One region of the Romboutsia sp. 1001713B170131_170501_G6 genome, then DNA from elsewhere that is predicted to be linked to it. Evidence: riboswitches for the same ligand, from Rfam matches in the RefSeq annotation. Region 1 holds a riboswitch; each other region holds the start of a gene.
The links. A riboswitch is a leader RNA that binds a small molecule or an ion and turns the genes downstream of it on or off. The one in region 1 is predicted to bind cobalamin.

Region 1 (6,354 bases):
GAATTTGAAAATAGAATTAGCAATCTATCTTGGACTGTAGCAGGAGATTATAGTGATGATATTCAAATATCTAACAATGAATATTCATCTAAGGATATTACCTTGTATTTTGCTACTATGGCAGGAGGAAGACATAAATACATAGATTGGAGTTTAGTAAAAAAATATTTATTAAGTAGAGCTAAAATGGGATATGATATTGATGTTATATCTGATTTATTGCATATAACATTAGATAGGTTAGTTGAAGAAAAGATTATAAAGGAAAGACCAGGTATTGAAGATATAAGATTAAATGCTTACAAAGATATTTTATCAAGTTTTAGTAAAATACATAATGAAGATATTTTACAAAAAATAAAATACTTTTTAGTCTTAGAAAGGATGGGAAAACATCCAGCTATAGACGGACAAAGTAGAAGGATAGTAAATAAAATAAATAGAATTAATCTTAATGAGAATATAGTTAAAATACTTAGAGAAATAGATGAAATTTATATAAGTTATTTTAACGATACTTCAAATAAATATGATAATGAAAACTATGAAAATGAAAGAGTAGTAAATTCAGATATAGATTTTGACACATTTTCAGATTTTATGTATGAAGAACTTTATAATAATGAATACAGTGAAACTATAGAAAATCAAATAAGTGAGATATCATCATCTATGCTAATCGAAAGTGTAGGAGAAGTTGATATTGAAGGTTCAAAACATAGTTCTAATAATATTTTATACGTTGATGAAGAAACCTTAGATAAAATATATAAAAAAATAGAGCATTATTATGGAAAATCATATATAAGTGATTTAGAATTAAAAAAAATAGAAAGTAAAAGTTGTAGAGGAGTTCATGAGGGATGTAGAGTACATTTTACTGATGGCGTATTAAGAAGTGAATGTAGTAATATAGCCCAGATTAAATATGCGACTAGACAAAAAGAAAATAATACTCGTAAATTTAGAGAAAACATAAAAATATATAAAAGAAATATATTAAAATTAAAGGAAACTCTATTGAAAATATTAGTAGAAGAAAATGAGAAAGGTAGAATTTTTTGTGATAGTGGAACCATATATGCAAATAGAGCATGGAGAGCAACTAGAAGTAATAATAACAAAATTTTCTATAAAGATATTGAAAATGAAAAGGGTAGATATGTAATAGATATACTTTTAGATTCTAGTGGGTCTCAAACTAGGAACCAAGCTAATGTAGCTATACAAGCATATATAATATCAACAGCCTTAACTAAAGTTGGTATACCAAATAGAGTTATGGGGTTTTCAAGTCTTATGGATTACACTATACTAAAAAGATTTAGAGATTATGAAGATAAAATAACCAATAACGAGAATATATTTGAATATTTTTGTGCTGGTAATAATAGAGATGGACTAGCTATAAAATCTATTTGTGAAGGTTTATTAGAAAGAGAAGAAGAAAATAAAATATTAATTGTATTAAGTGATGGAAGGCCAAATGATGTAAAGATAGGCAAAGATAGAGAAAGAAGTATAAGAGGAGAAATGTCTTACAAAGGTATGGTTGGAGCAAAGGATACTGCATCAGAAGTAAGAAAAGCTAGGCAAAAGGGAATAATGGTGCTAGGAGTATTTACAGGAAATGAAATAGATTTAGAAATAGAAAAAATCATATATGGTAAGGACTTTATATATACTAAAGACATTCAAAGATTCTCTGATGTGGTTTCCATGTATTTAAAGAAGATAATAAGAAATTAAATAAAATAAAAGTGAATATAAAAGTACGTATAGAATATAATTATATATAGACAAGATTAAATAAGTTAATAATAAGAAAAAATTTAAAAAAATAAAAGGAATATAAAAATATATAACGAATATAATGTAATATAGAAAAAAATATATATTATAGGTTCTTAAAAGAAGATTAATAGGGAAAGAGGTTAAAATCCTCTACAGCCCCCGCTACTGTAATGCTGATGAAATTTCTATAACCACTGTAATATTAGATTACGGGAAGGAGAAAGAGTAAAATGAAGCTAAGTCAGGAGACCTGCCTAATAATATTAAGTGATTTCTTCGGGGATGGAGAATGTCTTTAAGCTACTTATATAGTTATTTATGTAGATAAAGTCTAATCCCTATGGATTAGGCTTTTTAATTGTAAAAAATCTAAAGTTTTATATAAAAAAAGTATATAAGATTAAGATGTATGATATAGTATGCATTTAAAAGAGATTTATAATGTATAAGTCTTAAAAATTAATTTGCCTTAAGCCTAAATTTAATATAAATTTTATATCTAAAGCTTTATGCTTAAAAAGCCCTTATTATATTTAAGGGCTTATTTTTTATATATAATAATTTGATATTAAGGATAAAGCTGTCGATAATTCACACTGATAAAATACATTAATTGGTATGAAAATATAATAAATATTTAAAAAAACACATGAATCATAAGTGAAGTGAATTTTTTATTTAACATAAATAGTTTACATGTGTAAAGACATATAATACAATTTAAATGTAAACATAATTTATCAGGGGGAGATTTAGTATATGTTAAAGTTAAAGAAGAGATTAATATCTACAATAATAGTGGGAATCATGTCACTAGGTATGGTTGGGTGTAGCAATGATTCAAAAGAAGAGGATAAAAATTCTAAAGGTGGTGAAGAAAAGTTTTCTGTAGGAATAGTGCTTGGAGAAGGAGGGGCTAATGACCAAAGCTTTAATCAATCATCATTAGAAGGACTAGAAAAAGCAAAATCAGAACTAGGCATAGATGGCTCATACTTAGAATCCAACCAAGATGCAGATTATGCACCTAATATAGAAACCTTTATAGACCAAGAACGTGATGTAATTATAGGTGTGGGGTATACAACAGCAGAACCAATGTTAAATGCAGCAAAGCTTTATCCAGATAGAAAGTTTGTAATAATTGATCATAATTATGAAGAAGAAGGACAAGAAATACCAGACAATATGATATGTATGACTTTTGATGAAAGAGAAGCGGCATATTTAGTAGGCATAATAGCAGCTAAGATGAGCGAAACTAATAAAGTTGGATTTATAGGTGGTATGGAAATACCAAATATAACTAGATTTGAAGAGGGATTTAAAGCTGGAGTAAAATCGGAAAATAAAGATGCAGAGTATTTATCTCAATATGCAAATTCCTTTGATGATGCTAGCTTAGGTAAATCTATAGCTAATCAAATGTATAATAATAAAGTAGATGTAATATTTTCAGCTGCAGGTGGTGTTGGAACTGGTGCAATAGAGTCAGCTAAAGAAAAAGATAAATATGCTATAGGAGTAGACATGGACCAAAATAATCTAGCTCCTGACAATGTAATAACTTCAGCTATGAAAAGAGTTGATATTGGTGTTTTTGATACAATATCAAAGATAAAAGAAGGAAAATTAGAAGGTGGGAAAGCCGTAGTTTATGGATTAAAAGAAGAGGCAGTTGGAATAGCACCAAGTACTGGTAAGAATGTACCTAAAGAAATAATTGATTATGTTAATAAAAAAGCAGAAGATATAATAGAAGGAAAATTAGAAGTAAAATAATACATAAGATATAAAATGGCTATTTAAAATAATAACTTGCAACTTAAGAAAGCATAATTTGTAAGAATTATTATTTTTAGATAGCCTATTTATTTTAAATAAAATACAAGGATAATATAAAGTATGATATAGTATAAGTTCACTTAATAAATAAATTATATTTTTATAATATCTATTTTAGAATGATTAGATTATGGAGATTATCAAAATATAGGATTGATTTAAAGTTTGAATAAATATTTATTATAGATTAAAATATAGTTATAGGAATAGCGACAGGAGGAAAATTATGAATTTAGATACATTAAATCCTGCCCAGAGAGAAGCTGTAGAAAAAACAGAAGGACCGGTACTTATACTAGCTGGAGCTGGGTCAGGGAAGACTAGAGTTTTAACAACAAGAATAGCACATCTTATAGAAGATAAAGGTGTACAAGCACCAAATATATTAGCAATAACATTTACAAATAAAGCTGCTAATGAAATGAGAGAGAGAGTAGAAGAAACTTTAGGAACGGATACAAAGGAAATGTGGATAAGTACTTTCCACTCTTGCTGTGTACGTATACTAAGAAAAGATATAAATAGAATCGGATACAATAGAAGTTTTGTTATATATGATAGTGCTGACCAAGTTACCTTAGTAAAGGACTGTTTAAAAGAATTAAATTTAAGTGATAAAGTATTTGAACCTAAAGTAATAATAAGTACAATATCAGGGGCTAAAGATAAGCTGTATAGCCCAGCACAATTTAAAGATATGCATAGACACGATAATAGAATGAGTAAGATTGCAGATGTATATGCACTATATCAAGATCGTTTAAAAAGAAATAGTGCCCTAGATTTTGATGATTTAATATATAAGACAGTAGAACTTTTAAAATCTGAAGAAGAAGTTTTAGAATTTTATAGAAGCAGATTTAAATATATAATGGTAGATGAGTATCAAGATACAAGTAAAGCTCAATATGAATTAATAAAATTATTAGCAAGAGAACATCAAAATATATGTGTTGTTGGAGATGATGACCAAAGTATATATGGATGGAGAGGTGCTGATATAAGAAATATACTTGAGTTTGAAAGAGACTACGATGATGTTCATGTTGTTAAGCTAGAACAAAACTATAGATCTACTCAGGTTATACTAGACGCAGCAAACACTGTTATATCTAATAATATAGAAAGAAAAAGAAAGAAACTTTGGAGTGAGAAAAAAGAAGGAGAACTAATAAAGATACAACTATCTGAAAATGAAATAAGTGAGTCTGATTTCGTTGCAGATATGATAGCTAAAATAGCAAGAGAGCAAGGTAGAACTTATAAAGATTTTGCTGTACTTTATAGAGCAAATGCTCAAGCTCGTCCAGTAGAGGATGCACTTAATAGAAGTCAAATACCATATAACATATATGGTGGAACAAAATTCTATGAAAGAAAAGAAATAAAAGATTTACTAGCATACTTAAAGGTTATACAAAACCCTCAAGATGATATATCTTTAAAAAGAATAATAAACGTACCTAGAAGAGGTATAGGTCTTAGAACTATAGAAAAAATAGAAGATAGAGCTAGTTTAAAGCAAGAGAGTATGTACTCTGTACTAATAGACATAGATACAAATTCAGATATATCAACTAAGGCTAAAAATAGCATAAATGGATTTGTCGATACAATAGGAACTCTTAGAACCATAAAAGAAGTATATCCTGTAAGTAAGCTTATAGAAAAAGTATTAGAGACTACAGGGTATATAGATGAGCTATCTAAGGACAAAAGTGAAGAAGCTCAAGATAGAATCGATAACCTAAAAGAGTTTATATCTATAGCATTAGAATTTGAGCAAAGTAGCGAAGAAAAAGATTTACAAACATTCTTAACAGGTGTTGCACTTTCATCTGAATCTAGTGAAGATGAAGAGATAGAAAAAGTATCATTAATGACTATACACACATCAAAAGGATTAGAGTTTCCTGTGGTATTCTTAATTGGTATGGAAGAAGGATTATTCCCAATATCTAGAGCAGTAAGGTCAATGAGTGATTCAGATATAGAAGAAGAAAGAAGACTTTGCTATGTTGGTATAACAAGAGCAAAAGAAGTTCTTTATATGACATTAACTCAAAGAAGAACTTTATATGGAAAGACCAACCCATCAATAGCATCTAGATTTATGGAAGAATTACCAGAACAATGTATCGAGAAACTTAACAAAGTAGAAAAAGAATTAACTTATTCAAAGGCTAATTACAATGTATTAGATAAGTATAAACAAAAATATATGAACAATATGAATAAGTCTACAGTTGCCAAAAAAGTAAATGCAACTATAAAAGATACTAAAAAAGAAACTGATATAGACGATATAAAGCTAGGAGCAAAAGTACATCATCCAAAATTTGGAGAAGGAACTGTTGTTGGTATGATGGGTTCTGATGTTACAATAGCATTTAAAGAACAAGGAATTAAAAAAATAAATAAAGAATACACAACATTAGATGTATTATAGTAAATAAAAATAAAGGGTATATTTATATATCCTTTATTTTTATGTAAATAATATACAGCTAGAAAACTTAAGGTTAACTATATAATACATTAGAACTCACTAAGCTAATGATAAATGTAAATATAGTAAATCTTTACTTTAAAGATTAAAATACTCTGTTTAAGATTGGTAAAATTAGTATTATAATATATTTATAATGTAGAAATACACAAATTTACATTTACTAGGGAGGCTACAAAATGGAACAAAAGAGATTTGCTAAAGAT
Region 2 (6,354 bases), on a different contig from region 1:
TTGCCCTTTCTATGTCTCCTGTTTTTAATACATTGTATATTTTGACTGCCTCATCTTTTAAACATTTAGTAGCTAACGTTGTATATATTAATATTGAATTTGCTACTAAAAAACCTCCTGGTATAAAGCTACTTATTTTTATTATTAAATACGTAACTAAATACGTTATACCTACTACTATAAGCCATAAGAAAAATCCGCCTATTTTTAAATCTTTATCACTCTTAGCTTTTTTTCTTATTATACTTTCAGTTTTCTTTATTAATTTACCAATATATCTAACCGGGTGAGGAAATGAATATGGATCTCCTACTATTAAATCTATTATGTATCCTATATAAATAGATAATATATTCATATTAATTGTTTCCTCTTTCTAAATAGTCTTTACATCCACTATTTAAGAAATTTTTTATACAATCTAAGTTATTGTAAAAATGAGTATGTAAATATGTTGCTAAAGTTTTATCTTTGCTATATCCACCTTCCCATTCATCCACTACTTTCTTGTCTCTTTCTTTTCTCATTGTATAAGCACATTCCTCATTAGTTTCAAATATAGAATGGTGGAATTCATGTCCTTTTATAACCTCACCTTTTTTAGATAAAATTGTATCTATTTTAGACTCTCCATAACAATATCCAAATCTCTTTAATGATTTTGTCATCTTGCTAACTCCACTAAATATTCCTACCATATCGTATTCACTATTATTTTGGTCTATTAGTTTTTCCCCTAGATACATGAGCCCACCACATTCAGCATATATAGGAATTTTATTTGTATGAGCTTCTTTTATAGAACTTCTCATACTTTTATTTGATTCTATTTCTTTTGCAAATATTTCTGGAAATCCTCCACCTATATATATGTAATCTGATTGTGGTACTTTTTCATCTTCTAGTGGACTAAAGTATTTTATATTTAGCCCTAGTTCTTTTAATAATTCTATATTTTCTTTGTAGTAAAAATTAAATGCTTTATCATAAGCTATAGCTATTGTTTTATCTTCAATCTTATTTTCCTTTATAAAATCTTTTAAATTAAAACTGCTACTAACTTCTTCTGTTTCAGCAATTTCTATTATTCTATCTATATTTATATATTTTTCTATTTCATCTGCTAAATTACTAAATTTATTTTTTAGTGAATCAATTTCTACGCTTGGAACTAAACCCAAGTGTCTTGACTCCAATGAAAATTCATCATTAGGTGGGAAGTATCCTAAGACCTCTATCCCACAATATGTTTCAATTGCTTTTTTAATTATTTCGTAGTGAGTCTTAGTTTTTACGTTATTTACTATTACACCTTTTATATTTACATCTTTATCAAGTTCCTTGTATCCAAGTACCATAGCTGCACTAGATGCTGCCATGGCTCTTCCATTTATAACTAGTATAACTGGTGCTTTTAGTATCTTCGATGTATGAGAGCTTGTACAATTATCTAAATCGATTCCTATTCCATCATAAAGACCCATAACACCTTCAATCACTGATATATCTGCATCTTTAGATGCAGAATTAAATACATACTTAATTTTTTCATCATCTAACATATATGAATCTAGATTTCTTGAATCTCTACCTGTTATAAATGTATGGTATGATGGATCTATATAATCAGGTCCAACTTTATATGGTTGAACTTTCATACTTCTTTTTGTAAGTGCTTGCATTATACCTAAAGATATTGTTGTTTTTCCTACTCCACTATTAGTTCCTGCGATTAAGATTTTTTTCATATATTTCACCTAACCATCATTTTATTTTTGTATCATTTGTATTTCTTCTTCATGTTCTTCCATTATTTTATATATCTTCTCTATATCTAAATGTTCTCTTAGTAAATCAGCCAATCTATCATATTCCTTTTGCTTAAAAGCTTCAAAAGAAGTTACTTTAGTATCTATTCTTTCAAGACATTTTTCTTCTCTGATATTATTTAATAAAGCTCTAGTAAAATCTATCTCATCAAATATTCCATGTAAATAAGTTCCTACTACATTACCTTCTTTATTTACACTACCTTCTAAATAATTAACATCTTCTCCTAGTTTATTATTTATTATATTTAAATGCTCTACCTCTTTGCCTATATCACTTATCCCCATATGAATTTCATAACCTTTTACTTTCATTCCTGATAGATTTGACATATATCCATTTAAATGTTTACATATAGTGGCATCCACTTGTGTAGTTGTTTTTTCTTTTTCAAATGTAGTTTCTATATCTAAAAGTCCTATCCCATTTATTTCTTCAATTTGTCCTTCTACATGATATGGGTCTTTTAATTTCTTCCCTAACATTTGATATCCACCACATATCCCAAATACTAACTTTCCTTTTTTATGTAAATCTTTTATTTGCTCCTCTAGACCACTTTCTCTTATATACTTAAGGTCATCTATAGTACTTTTACTTCCAGGAAGTATTATCATATCTGGATTTGAAAGAGCCTCTCCATGATCTACATATCTAATACTTACATCTTCTTGAGTCTCAAATATATTAAAATCTGTGAAATTAGACATATGGGGCGTTCTAATTATTTCTATATGTATATCACTTTTTTTCATTTTAGTTTTAAATCTAGTTGTTACACTGTCTTCATCTTCTATTTTTATATCACTATAAGGCACTACTCCTAGAACAGGAACCTTTATTATTTCTTCAAGCATTTTTATGCCATCATATAAAAGCTCTTTTCTTCCTCTAAATTTATTTATTATTACACCTTTAACTCTTTTTCTTTCCTCTTCACTTAATAAAAGCATCGTACCTGCTAGTGATGCGAAAACTCCACCTCTATCGATATCCCCCACTATTATTACAGGAGCATCTGCGATCTCTGCCATACCCATGTTAGCAATATCATGTTCCCTTAAGTTTATTTCTGCTGTACTACCTGCCCCCTCCATAACAACCACATCATAGTTCTCACTAAATTGATTAAATATAGTTTTTAGTTCTTTAGCAAGTATTGGTTTATAATCATGGTATTCTGATGATGATATATCATCTTTAACTTTTCCTCTTACTATAACTTGACATCTATGATTGCCTGATGGTTTTAGAAGTATTGGATTCATATCAGCAATTGGTTCTATTCCACAAGCTTCTGCCTGAAATACTTGTGCTCTTCCCATTTCTAAACCTTCTTTTGTTATAAAAGAGTTTAACGCCATATTCTGAGATTTAAATGGTGCCACACTATATCCATCTTGTTTGAAAATCCTACATAAACCAGCTGTTAATATACTTTTACCAACATTTGATGCTGTACCTTGTAACATTATCTTTTTTCCCATAAGATTCTCCTTATATCACTTAATTTGATTTCCTTATAATCAAAAAAGCCTTAACTCTTAAGAGTTAAGGCTTTTATTCTAATGCTAATGATATATACCTGTCTCATATGTGTTGTAACATATTAAACAATATAGCATGTAATAAAATATAACTATTTAATCTTCATTATATGCTTAAACTATATCATACTAAATCCTATTGTAATAATCTAAAATATACTTAAAATATTTATGATTAATATGTAGATTTCATAATAAATTTTTTATAATTTAAGTTTTAATAAAGTATAATTTATCTACTAATATGCATATACTCTGATGTTTGCCTATAGGTACATACTTTAAAAGCGATAGCTATATTTTATCTGAATAAAAATCCCTCACCCCGGAGATTTTATAATTAATTAATTTAGGCAGGTATCCTGGCTCAATTTCATCCTACTCCTACTCCTTCCCATCCAAAGGACAGTGGCAAATTGTAGTTTCGTCAATATTACAGTAGCGGGGGCTGCAAAGGCTTCTAACCTTTTTCCCTATTAATCTTGTAGAACCTAAGTTAATATACTATTTGATTTTAATTATTTATAAAATTTGTGTTATTTAGGCTATCTATGACTGCAAATCCATCTTCTACTTCTAGAATACTTACTGATGCATTATCTATTTTAAAATTCCAATGGTATTTGTGGCTTCCTGATATTAAATAACTTATTATATTCCTTATAGTTCCACCATGAGAACATATAAGTATTGTTTTGTCTTTATCCATACTTATGATTTCTTTAATCTCATTTGATACTCTTATAAATGAGTCAATAAGACTTTCACCATTTGGATATCTATACTCATATCCTTTTTCTATCATAGAGTTAAATTCTTCTGGATAATTCTTTTTTATGTCATCAAAAGTAATCCCCTCAAAATCCCCAAAACTAATTTCTTTCAATGTTTCTTTTTCTATTATTTCTATCCCTTTTTTCTTTGCAACATCTCTTACAGTATCTTTTGTTCTTGAAGATGTTGTTGTGTATATCTTATCTATATGTATACCATCTAAATATTTGGTTAATTTCTCTATTTGCTTAATTCCAAATTCACTAACTACACTGTCTATATGACCTGATAATCTTTTACTTTGATTATCTATAGTCAATGCATGTCTTACTAAAATTAATTTAGTCATTATAGTATCACCTCTTTTAAGGTTACCCTATTATAAGATATATGTAAAGTAAATATATAACTTCTCCAAGTTCTATACTACACCCTAATATATCTCCTGTAACTCCATCAATTTTTTTGTATATATGATTTTTGAATAATTGATTAAATAAAATAACAACTATTATAGATACCAGTATAGGTAATGTTATTGATGATTTAAATATAAACTTAGCTACTATTATAATTAATGCCATTGTATATAATATAGCAGTTAAAAACATTGATGTAGTAGCCTTACCTATAAATAAGTTTCCCATTCCTTTTTCTCTTGGTGAAACAGTTTTGTAAGTTAATCTTATTACTCCAAGTCTACCTATAACAGGCATAAATATTACAGTCCACATTAAATTATTGTTTATTAAGCTATATATAAAGCCTATCTTAAGTAAAATTAAAAATACTATAGCTAATAATGAATTTGTCCCAAGTCTTGAATCTTTCATTATTTCTAGCATTTTTTCCTTATCCCTATAACTATATATAGCATCAAATGTATCTCCTAGTCCATCAATATGTAATCCCCCTGTCAATATAACAGAACCTAAGGTTACTAATATTGATGTTATAAATGGATCAAATAATATGTTTGATACAGCACCAATTATAAATAATAAAATACCTAATACAAACCCTACTAGTGGAAAATATGTTATAGTTTTATGAAATTCATCATCAAATCCTACATCTATATTTATTGGAATTCTAGTCATAAACTGAAGTATTGATATAAATCTTTTCATAGCTATCCTTTAATTTTCATAGGTATTGAACTAACTACAAAATAGACTTCGTCACTTTGAGCTGCTATTTGTTGATTTATTCTACCTACTATATCCGTATATACTCTACTAAGTTTATTAGCAGGAACTACTGCCATTCCTAATTCATTAGTAACAGCAACAAAATAAAGTTCGGTTTTTCTTATCTCTTCTATCAGTTTATTAACTTGCTCTTTTATGTACTTTTCTAATTCATTTATCTCATCTTGTGTTGCATTTTCAATATCTATATCATGTGTGAACATCAAATTATTCACTAATAAAGTTACACAATCTAATATAACTGTTTTGTGAGATTTGGATATATCCTCAATTATAGAATATATATCCTTGTATATTTCATATGTTTTCCAATTTTGTGGTCTACTTTCCTTATGTTTTTTTACCCTATCTTTCATCTCATCATCAAAGGGTATTGATGTTGCAATATATGCAGTATTGTTATTTCTATCTTTACATAATTGTTCTGCAAAACTACTTTTTCCTGATCTTGCTCCACCAGTTACTAGTATAACTTTGCTCATACTTTTCTCCTTATTGCTTTTTCTATCTTCCCATGTCTATCTCGTCAAATGTTGCCATATTTGTATATGTATAATTTGATGCTTCAATTATATTAAATGCAAGTGCTGCACCACTACCTTCTCCTAATCTCATATCCATATTTAATACAGTACTTAAGTTTAGCATATCTAGTGCTTTTTGTGTACCTGGCTCTGCTGATGTATGAGATGCTATCATATATTCCCTAGTTTTTGGATTTATAGTATAGGCTAAAAGAGCAGCTGCATAAGATATAAATCCATCTAATACAACAGGAACATTTCTAGCACTACATGCTAATATTACTCCTGCCATAGAACCTATCTCAAATCCACCAACCTTTGATAATATATCTATAGCATCTTCTCTATTTGGTTTGTTTAATTCTATAGCTTTCCTTATAGTATCAGCTTTATGCTTTATTCTATCTTTCTTAAGTCCTGCTCCCATTCCTGTAACTTCTGCTGGATCACATCCATCTATTACAGATA
Region 3 (6,354 bases), on a different contig from region 1:
AGGAACATTCATGTGGTATGCTTCTTATATAATATGGATGGTTAACGTATCTTCAGGTATATGGATACCGTTTTCGAATGCTATATTTGGAGCAGATTTAACTCAAAGTTGGAGTTTATTTGGATTAAGTTCAACTCAAACTATAGGAATACTTGGTGCTTTATGGATAGTATTTGTTACAGTAGTAGCAAGTAAGGGTGTTGAAAAGATAACAAAGGTTACTTCTATAGGTGGTACATTTGTTGCTTTATTAAACATAGTATTATTAGTTGGAGCATTAGCTGTAGTTATATTTAATGGTGGAGAATTAGCTCAACCAGTAAATAGTTTTGCAGATGCATTTTTAACTTCTCCTAACCCTGCTTACCAAAGTCCATTAATGGTATTATCATTTGTTACATTTGCAATATTTGCATTTGGAGGACTTGAAGTTTTAGGAGGATTAGTTGACCAAACTGAAAATGCTGAGAAAACATTCCCTAAAGGACTTGCAATATCTGCTATAGTTATATCTGTAGGATATGCTGTTGGTATATTTGCATGTGGTATGTTCACTAACTGGGCTGATATATTATCAGACAAGAGTGTTCACATGGGTAACGTTGCATATGTTTTAATGCAAAACTTAGGATACCAATTAGGACATGCTATGGGAACTACTGATGCTGTAGCTATGCAAATGGGTGCTTGGACAGCTAGATTCGTTGGTTTATCAATGTTCTTAGCATTTATGGGTGCATTCTTCACATTAACATATTCTCCACTTAAAACTTTAATATCTGGTTCACCTAAAGAAATATGGCCAGGTAAGTTTGCTGAGATGAAAAATGGTATGCCAGTAAACGCTATGAAAGTTCAAGCTATAATAGTAATAGTTATAATATTAGTAGTAGCATTTGGTGGTAAAGGTGCAGCTGACTTCTTCAATATATTAGTTCTTATGACTAACGTAGCTATGACTATACCATACTTATTCTTATCATCAGCTTTCCCAGCTTTCAAGAAAAAGCAATTAAATGGTGAAGTTGATAAGGCATTCGTAGCTTATAAGACTAAAGGTGCAGCAACAACTGCTGCTTGGATAATAGGAATAATGGTTGGATTTGCTAACTTATTCTCTATAGTACAACCAGCAATAGATGGAAAACCATTTGATACAATAATGATGATATTAGGACCAACATTATTTGGCTTTATAGCATTCTTGTTATATAATAGATATGAAAAGAATCATTTAAGCAAAAATAATACAAAAAAAGCAAGCTAGAATATAACTGATAATTAAAATAAATTTCATGTTTGAAACTTTAAAATATAGCTATTTAAGTCTAACTTAATTAGCTATATTTTTTTGTATATAATTTAGAGAATCATCTAAACTATTAAATGTTTTTTTAGGTATTATAAGTCTTTCTATGTTATTGCCAACAGTATAAAAATCAAATATTTTATCTATTCTTATTTCTATAAAATCATCAATATAACTTATATATATACATTTAGTATATTTAAAATATGTTTTAATAATTACAGCTTTAGTATTAGTAGTTTTTATTAATGTATAGTCATATAAATTTAAGTTTTTTTCTAGATAATTTATATAGTCATCCATATAATTCCTCCTAAGAATATATTATAATTAGATTATTGACAAAAGATAAAAAAATAATCTATAAAACATTAAATTATATACTTAAACAAATTAAAAATAGTTATTATTAACTTATGTTTTAATAATAAAAAGTTTGATTTGTCCATTTTGACGATGGCTTTGTAAAACTTGTAAAATAAATAACAATTGTGTATGATAAACTTATTATAATAAATTTATGGAGGCAAATATGAAATTAGTAGATTTAAACAATTACATATTAAATGATTCTGATAAAAATATTTTCAAAAGGATGACTAAAGATAGTGAAGCAAATTTAAATAACTATGTTTGTAGTGTTATATGTGATTTAGTAAATTTTATACCAATGGATGAAGAATTAAAAAAAGAAACAAAAGAAAATATAAAAAATTGTGATGAAAGAGAAGTAGGCGAGATAGCTACTTACACAAGTCTAATACCTTATGTTCAATTAGAACTTAAAGACAATAAAGATGTGGCTATAATTGCTAATAGCTTAGTTGAAAAGCTTATAAGTTATATAGTTGGATACTTAAGCAAAGAAGAGTTTGATAAAAGCTTAGAAAATATCCAAGGTATGTTAAATATTTCTTATATGTTTTATGATGGGCTAGTTAAGTACTTTACTTTTAATAAGGAGTATATAGTAAATACCATAGAAAAAAATATAAAATAATAAAAATGCTAGATAGAGTAATATACCTTATCTAGCATTTTTATTATTTTATAACAATAAAGGTTAGCTATTGTTTACATATTGATTAAAGTAATTATATAAATCTATTTCCTTTTTAAATAGAGGCAAATTCATATTCTTATGAACTTTTACAAGCCAAGGAATATTTAATCCTACTTTTTCAATAGTTTCAGCTTCTTTAAAAACTTCCATACAATTACCTTCAATAACAATACTACCTTTATTTAAAACATATATATAATCACAAATCTCATATATTAAATCCATATCATGACTTGAAATAACTACTTTAATTCCCTTATCGCATAAATTTTTTAAAATATTTACTATAGCTTTTGTGCTTTTAGGGTCAAGTCCTGCTGTTGGTTCATCTAAAAGAACCACTTTATTTTCCATAGCTATAACAGAAGCTATAGCTACTCTTTTTTTCTGACCATAACTTAAAAAGTGTACTGGTTTATCTATTAGATCTAAAGCATTGACTAATTTTAATGCATTTTTTACTTTTTCCTTTATTCTATCTTCGGGTACACCTATATTTCTTAGTGAAAAAGCAACATCATCATATACTCTTGAATAAAATATTTGCTTATCTGGATCTTGAAATACTATACCTACTTCTTTTCTTAAATTGTACAAATCTTTCTTTTTATAAGAAAGCTCTTTATTATTATAAAATATATTTCCTTCAGAAGGCTTTAATATACCTACTAGATTCATAAACAAAGTAGACTTACCAGAACCATTAGCTCCAATTATCCCGATCATATTTCCTTTTGAAAAATCTAGACTTATATTGTTTATTGCTTTATTTTCTTTTTCATATTTGTATGTTAAATTATTTACCTTAAACATGATATTCTCCTATATATGAAATTTCCCATCATACAACTTCATATCTAAGGTTATACTCATATCTTCATATTTTCTCATCATTCTAAAGAATAAGATTTTTATAAGTAGAGCAGTTGAGTTATAAGAATTTTTTAGATTTATATAACCAAATCTTAATTCTTGAGATTTATAAATATCCTTTATTTCTTCTAAAAATATGAATATGAATCTATATGTCAAAACCATAAGTTCTACTAATGTATCTGGGATATGTAATTTTTTTAATATAATTATTAATTGATTAAATGGTGTAGTAAGTATTAAAAAATAAATAGATATAACTGAACTTATAGCCCTTAGTAATATATATAGAGAGCTTTCAATTGAAAATAAAGTTATTCCTATATATAAGTTAAAAACTTTGATATTAAATATAAAGCTTTGATTTTCTAAGGATATATTAATCATATTAAGTATAGTTCCTATAATTAAAAAATATATAGGTATCTTTAAACATTTTATATATAGTTTAATATTAACTTTTGCTAGAAAAATGATTAAAATACTTACTATCAACATTATCAACAAATGGAGTATTACATTGTTTGTAATTACAGAAAGAGTTAAAGCTATAAAGCTAATAATTAATTTAACCATAGGATTAGTATTTCTTAAAGCATTTGTATATGCACACTTGTCAATTTCAAGCATTTATTTTTTTTCACCTTTTTTTCTTCCTAGATAGTAGCCTATAAATCCAGCTCCTATAGCTGCTTGTGTAGAGAATAGTAAGCTCTCTATTTCTCCACTAGGTGGCTCGTATAAGCTACTAAACCAAGGTTTATAATCCGGATTTATCTCTGTTATTAGGCCCTCTGCCTCTCCATCAGCACCACCATATTCAGCTGATGAATTTAATAATAAAGGAGTTATTATAAGTATTATGGTTAAAGCTAATAATATTAAATTTTTATTTCTAAGTTTGTTTTTAGTTTTAGAATTTGTACTCATTAATTTCAACTCCTTCTTCATTTTGTGTTATTAAGTTATATACTAAAGTAGTTAATAATCCTTCTGCTATAGCTATTGGTATTTGAGTCGTGAAAAATACTCCTAAAAACTTAACTAAAGACATCATAACTCCTCCACTAGGGTCAGGGAAGGCTAGTGCCAATTGAGTTGCTGTTATTGTATATGTAGCCAAATCGCCTAAGGCTGCTGCTAAAAATACACTCATACCAATACTTACATTTCTTTTTCTGCAAAATTTAAATATTAAATAGGATACTATTGGTCCAACTATTGCCATTGAAAATGCATTAGCACCTAAAGTAGTTAATCCTCCATGTGCAAGTAATAATGCTTGGAATAATAAAGCTATTGTTCCTATTACTGCCATAACAGCTGGTCCAAATAATATTGCACCAAGTCCTACTCCTGTAGGATGTGAACAACTACCTGTTAAAGACGGTATTTTTAGTGCTGATAACACAAATACAAAAGCCCCTGCTAAGGCTAATAAAACCTTCTTTTTAGGATCTTGTTTTACTATGGTATTAATAGATTTTAACCCATATATGAAAAATGGAATAAATACTATTGTCCAAAGTATAGACCATTTTGCGGGTAAATAACCCTCCATAATATGCATAGCACTAGCACTTACTGGGTTTAAAATGATAAGTAGCACACCTGCTACTAACGATAGTGGTAAAAAATTCATCTTTATACCTCACTTTCAAAGTTTATTAAATTTTTATGTGACAAATTAAGATAAGTATATAATGGGTAAAGACGAAATTTGATTTGTTTTAACTTGGTGTTTAAAATTCATATTATTCATAATTTAAAATTAGATCAATTGATTAGATATATAGTTAAGACACTTAAAATTAAGTGATTTAAAACTACATATTTAAAATTAAATAGAGTTCATTACGAATTAAAAAATCCTAATCATTGGATTAGGATTAAAATAACTTTTTAATTAATACCTATGTTTATTAAAAATAAGGTATTATTTTTTATTATTTTCCTTCACCCCGAAGAATATAATTTGAGTATTATAGGCAGGTCTCCTGGCTTAGCTTCATCTTACTACTTTCCCTTCCCGTAAAAAATTACAGTGGTTTTTGAAAGTTTCATCAGCTTTACAGTAGCGGGGGCTGCAGAGGAATTTAACCTCTTTCCCTATTAATTTTATAAAAAAACCTAAAATACAAATTTTTAATTTATCACATGTTTATATAATACTACAACTTTTATTATATTCCTCTATTTTTTTCAAAAAAAATTAAAAATTTTAATTAAACCTTAAAACATCTAGATTAAAAAATAATATTTATTCAAAATTTATTGACTAAGTATAAACTAACTGTATAATATGTATATATACAGTATATACATATTATACAGAAAGGAGATAAAATGAACATAATAATTTCAAATACTTCTGACCTACCTATATATATGCAAATAGTAAATCATATAAAGAAAAACATATTAAATGGTACTTTAGAAGAAGGAAAAGCTCTACCATCCATAAGAGCATTAGCTAAAGATTTAGGGATAAGTTTTATAACTACTAAAAGAGCTTATGAAGAATTAGAAAAACTAGGGCTTATAAACACCGTACCAGGTAAAGGATGTTATGTATCTTCTTTTAATAAAGAACTAGTGTATGAAGCTAAAATAAGAGAAATAGAAGAAAAATTAGAAGAATCTATAAATCTATCTAAAATGATGGGTTTATCAAAAAGTGAATTAATAGAAATATTAGAGAGTCTATACGAGGGGGAGTAATATGTTAAGACTAGAAAAGGTGAGTAAAGACTTTGGTAAATTTAAGCTAGAAGATATATCTTTTGAATTAAAAAAGGGATATATTATGGGGCTTATGGGTCACAATGGTAGTGGAAAAACTACTATTATAAAACTAATAATGAATTTACTAAATGTGGATAGTGGAAATATATATTATATGGGAGAAGATATAAGAAAAAACTTAAAAAAATTTAAAGAAGAAGTAGGATTTGTATATGATGAATTATATTTTTATGAACATCTTAAGGTTAAAGATTTTAAAAATATAGTTAAAAGTTTCTATAAAAACTTTGATAATAATAAATTTAATAATTACTTAGAGAAATTTAATATAGATAAAAACACTAAAATAAGAAACTTATCAAAA

Region 2: it holds a riboswitch for cobalamin, as region 1 does, so the genes downstream of both, I4U89_RS14790 (cobyric acid synthase) here and I4U89_RS11360 (BMP family lipoprotein) in region 1, are expected to answer to the same signal.
Region 3: it holds a riboswitch for cobalamin, as region 1 does, so the genes downstream of both, I4U89_RS03895 (energy-coupling factor ABC transporter permease) here and I4U89_RS11360 (BMP family lipoprotein) in region 1, are expected to answer to the same signal.

What each region holds. Positions count from the first base shown of each region.
Region 1 covers NZ_JADPFC010000005.1:3,049-9,402, forward strand. The annotation lists gene I4U89_RS11355 (VWA domain-containing protein) at 1-1,749, shown strand, start outside; cobalamin riboswitch at 1,886-2,066, shown strand; gene I4U89_RS11360 (BMP family lipoprotein) at 2,554-3,576, shown strand; gene I4U89_RS11365 (ATP-dependent helicase) at 3,866-6,088, shown strand; gene I4U89_RS11370 (M18 family aminopeptidase) at 6,328-6,354, shown strand, end outside.
Region 2 covers NZ_JADPFC010000014.1:3,455-9,808, reverse strand. The annotation lists gene cbiB (adenosylcobinamide-phosphate synthase CbiB) at 1-358, opposite strand, end outside; gene I4U89_RS14795 (cobyrinate a,c-diamide synthase) at 360-1,748, opposite strand; gene I4U89_RS14790 (cobyric acid synthase) at 1,770-3,317, opposite strand; cobalamin riboswitch at 3,713-3,887, opposite strand; gene I4U89_RS14785 (histidine phosphatase family protein) at 3,892-4,500, opposite strand; gene cobS (adenosylcobinamide-GDP ribazoletransferase) at 4,523-5,281, opposite strand; gene cobU (bifunctional adenosylcobinamide kinase/adenosylcobinamide-phosphate guanylyltransferase) at 5,284-5,844, opposite strand; gene cobT (nicotinate-nucleotide--dimethylbenzimidazole phosphoribosyltransferase) at 5,867-6,354, opposite strand, start outside.
Region 3 covers NZ_JADPFC010000001.1:777,712-784,065, forward strand. The annotation lists gene yjeM (glutamate/gamma-aminobutyrate family transporter YjeM) at 1-1,267, shown strand, start outside; gene I4U89_RS03870 (hypothetical protein) at 1,334-1,612, opposite strand; gene I4U89_RS03875 (hypothetical protein) at 1,842-2,309, shown strand; gene I4U89_RS03880 (energy-coupling factor ABC transporter ATP-binding protein) at 2,373-3,185, opposite strand; gene cbiQ (cobalt ECF transporter T component CbiQ) at 3,195-3,875, opposite strand; gene I4U89_RS03890 (energy-coupling factor ABC transporter substrate-binding protein) at 3,876-4,175, opposite strand; gene I4U89_RS03895 (energy-coupling factor ABC transporter permease) at 4,159-4,887, opposite strand; cobalamin riboswitch at 5,216-5,394, opposite strand; gene I4U89_RS03900 (GntR family transcriptional regulator) at 5,592-5,966, shown strand; gene I4U89_RS03905 (ABC transporter ATP-binding protein) at 5,968-6,354, shown strand, end outside.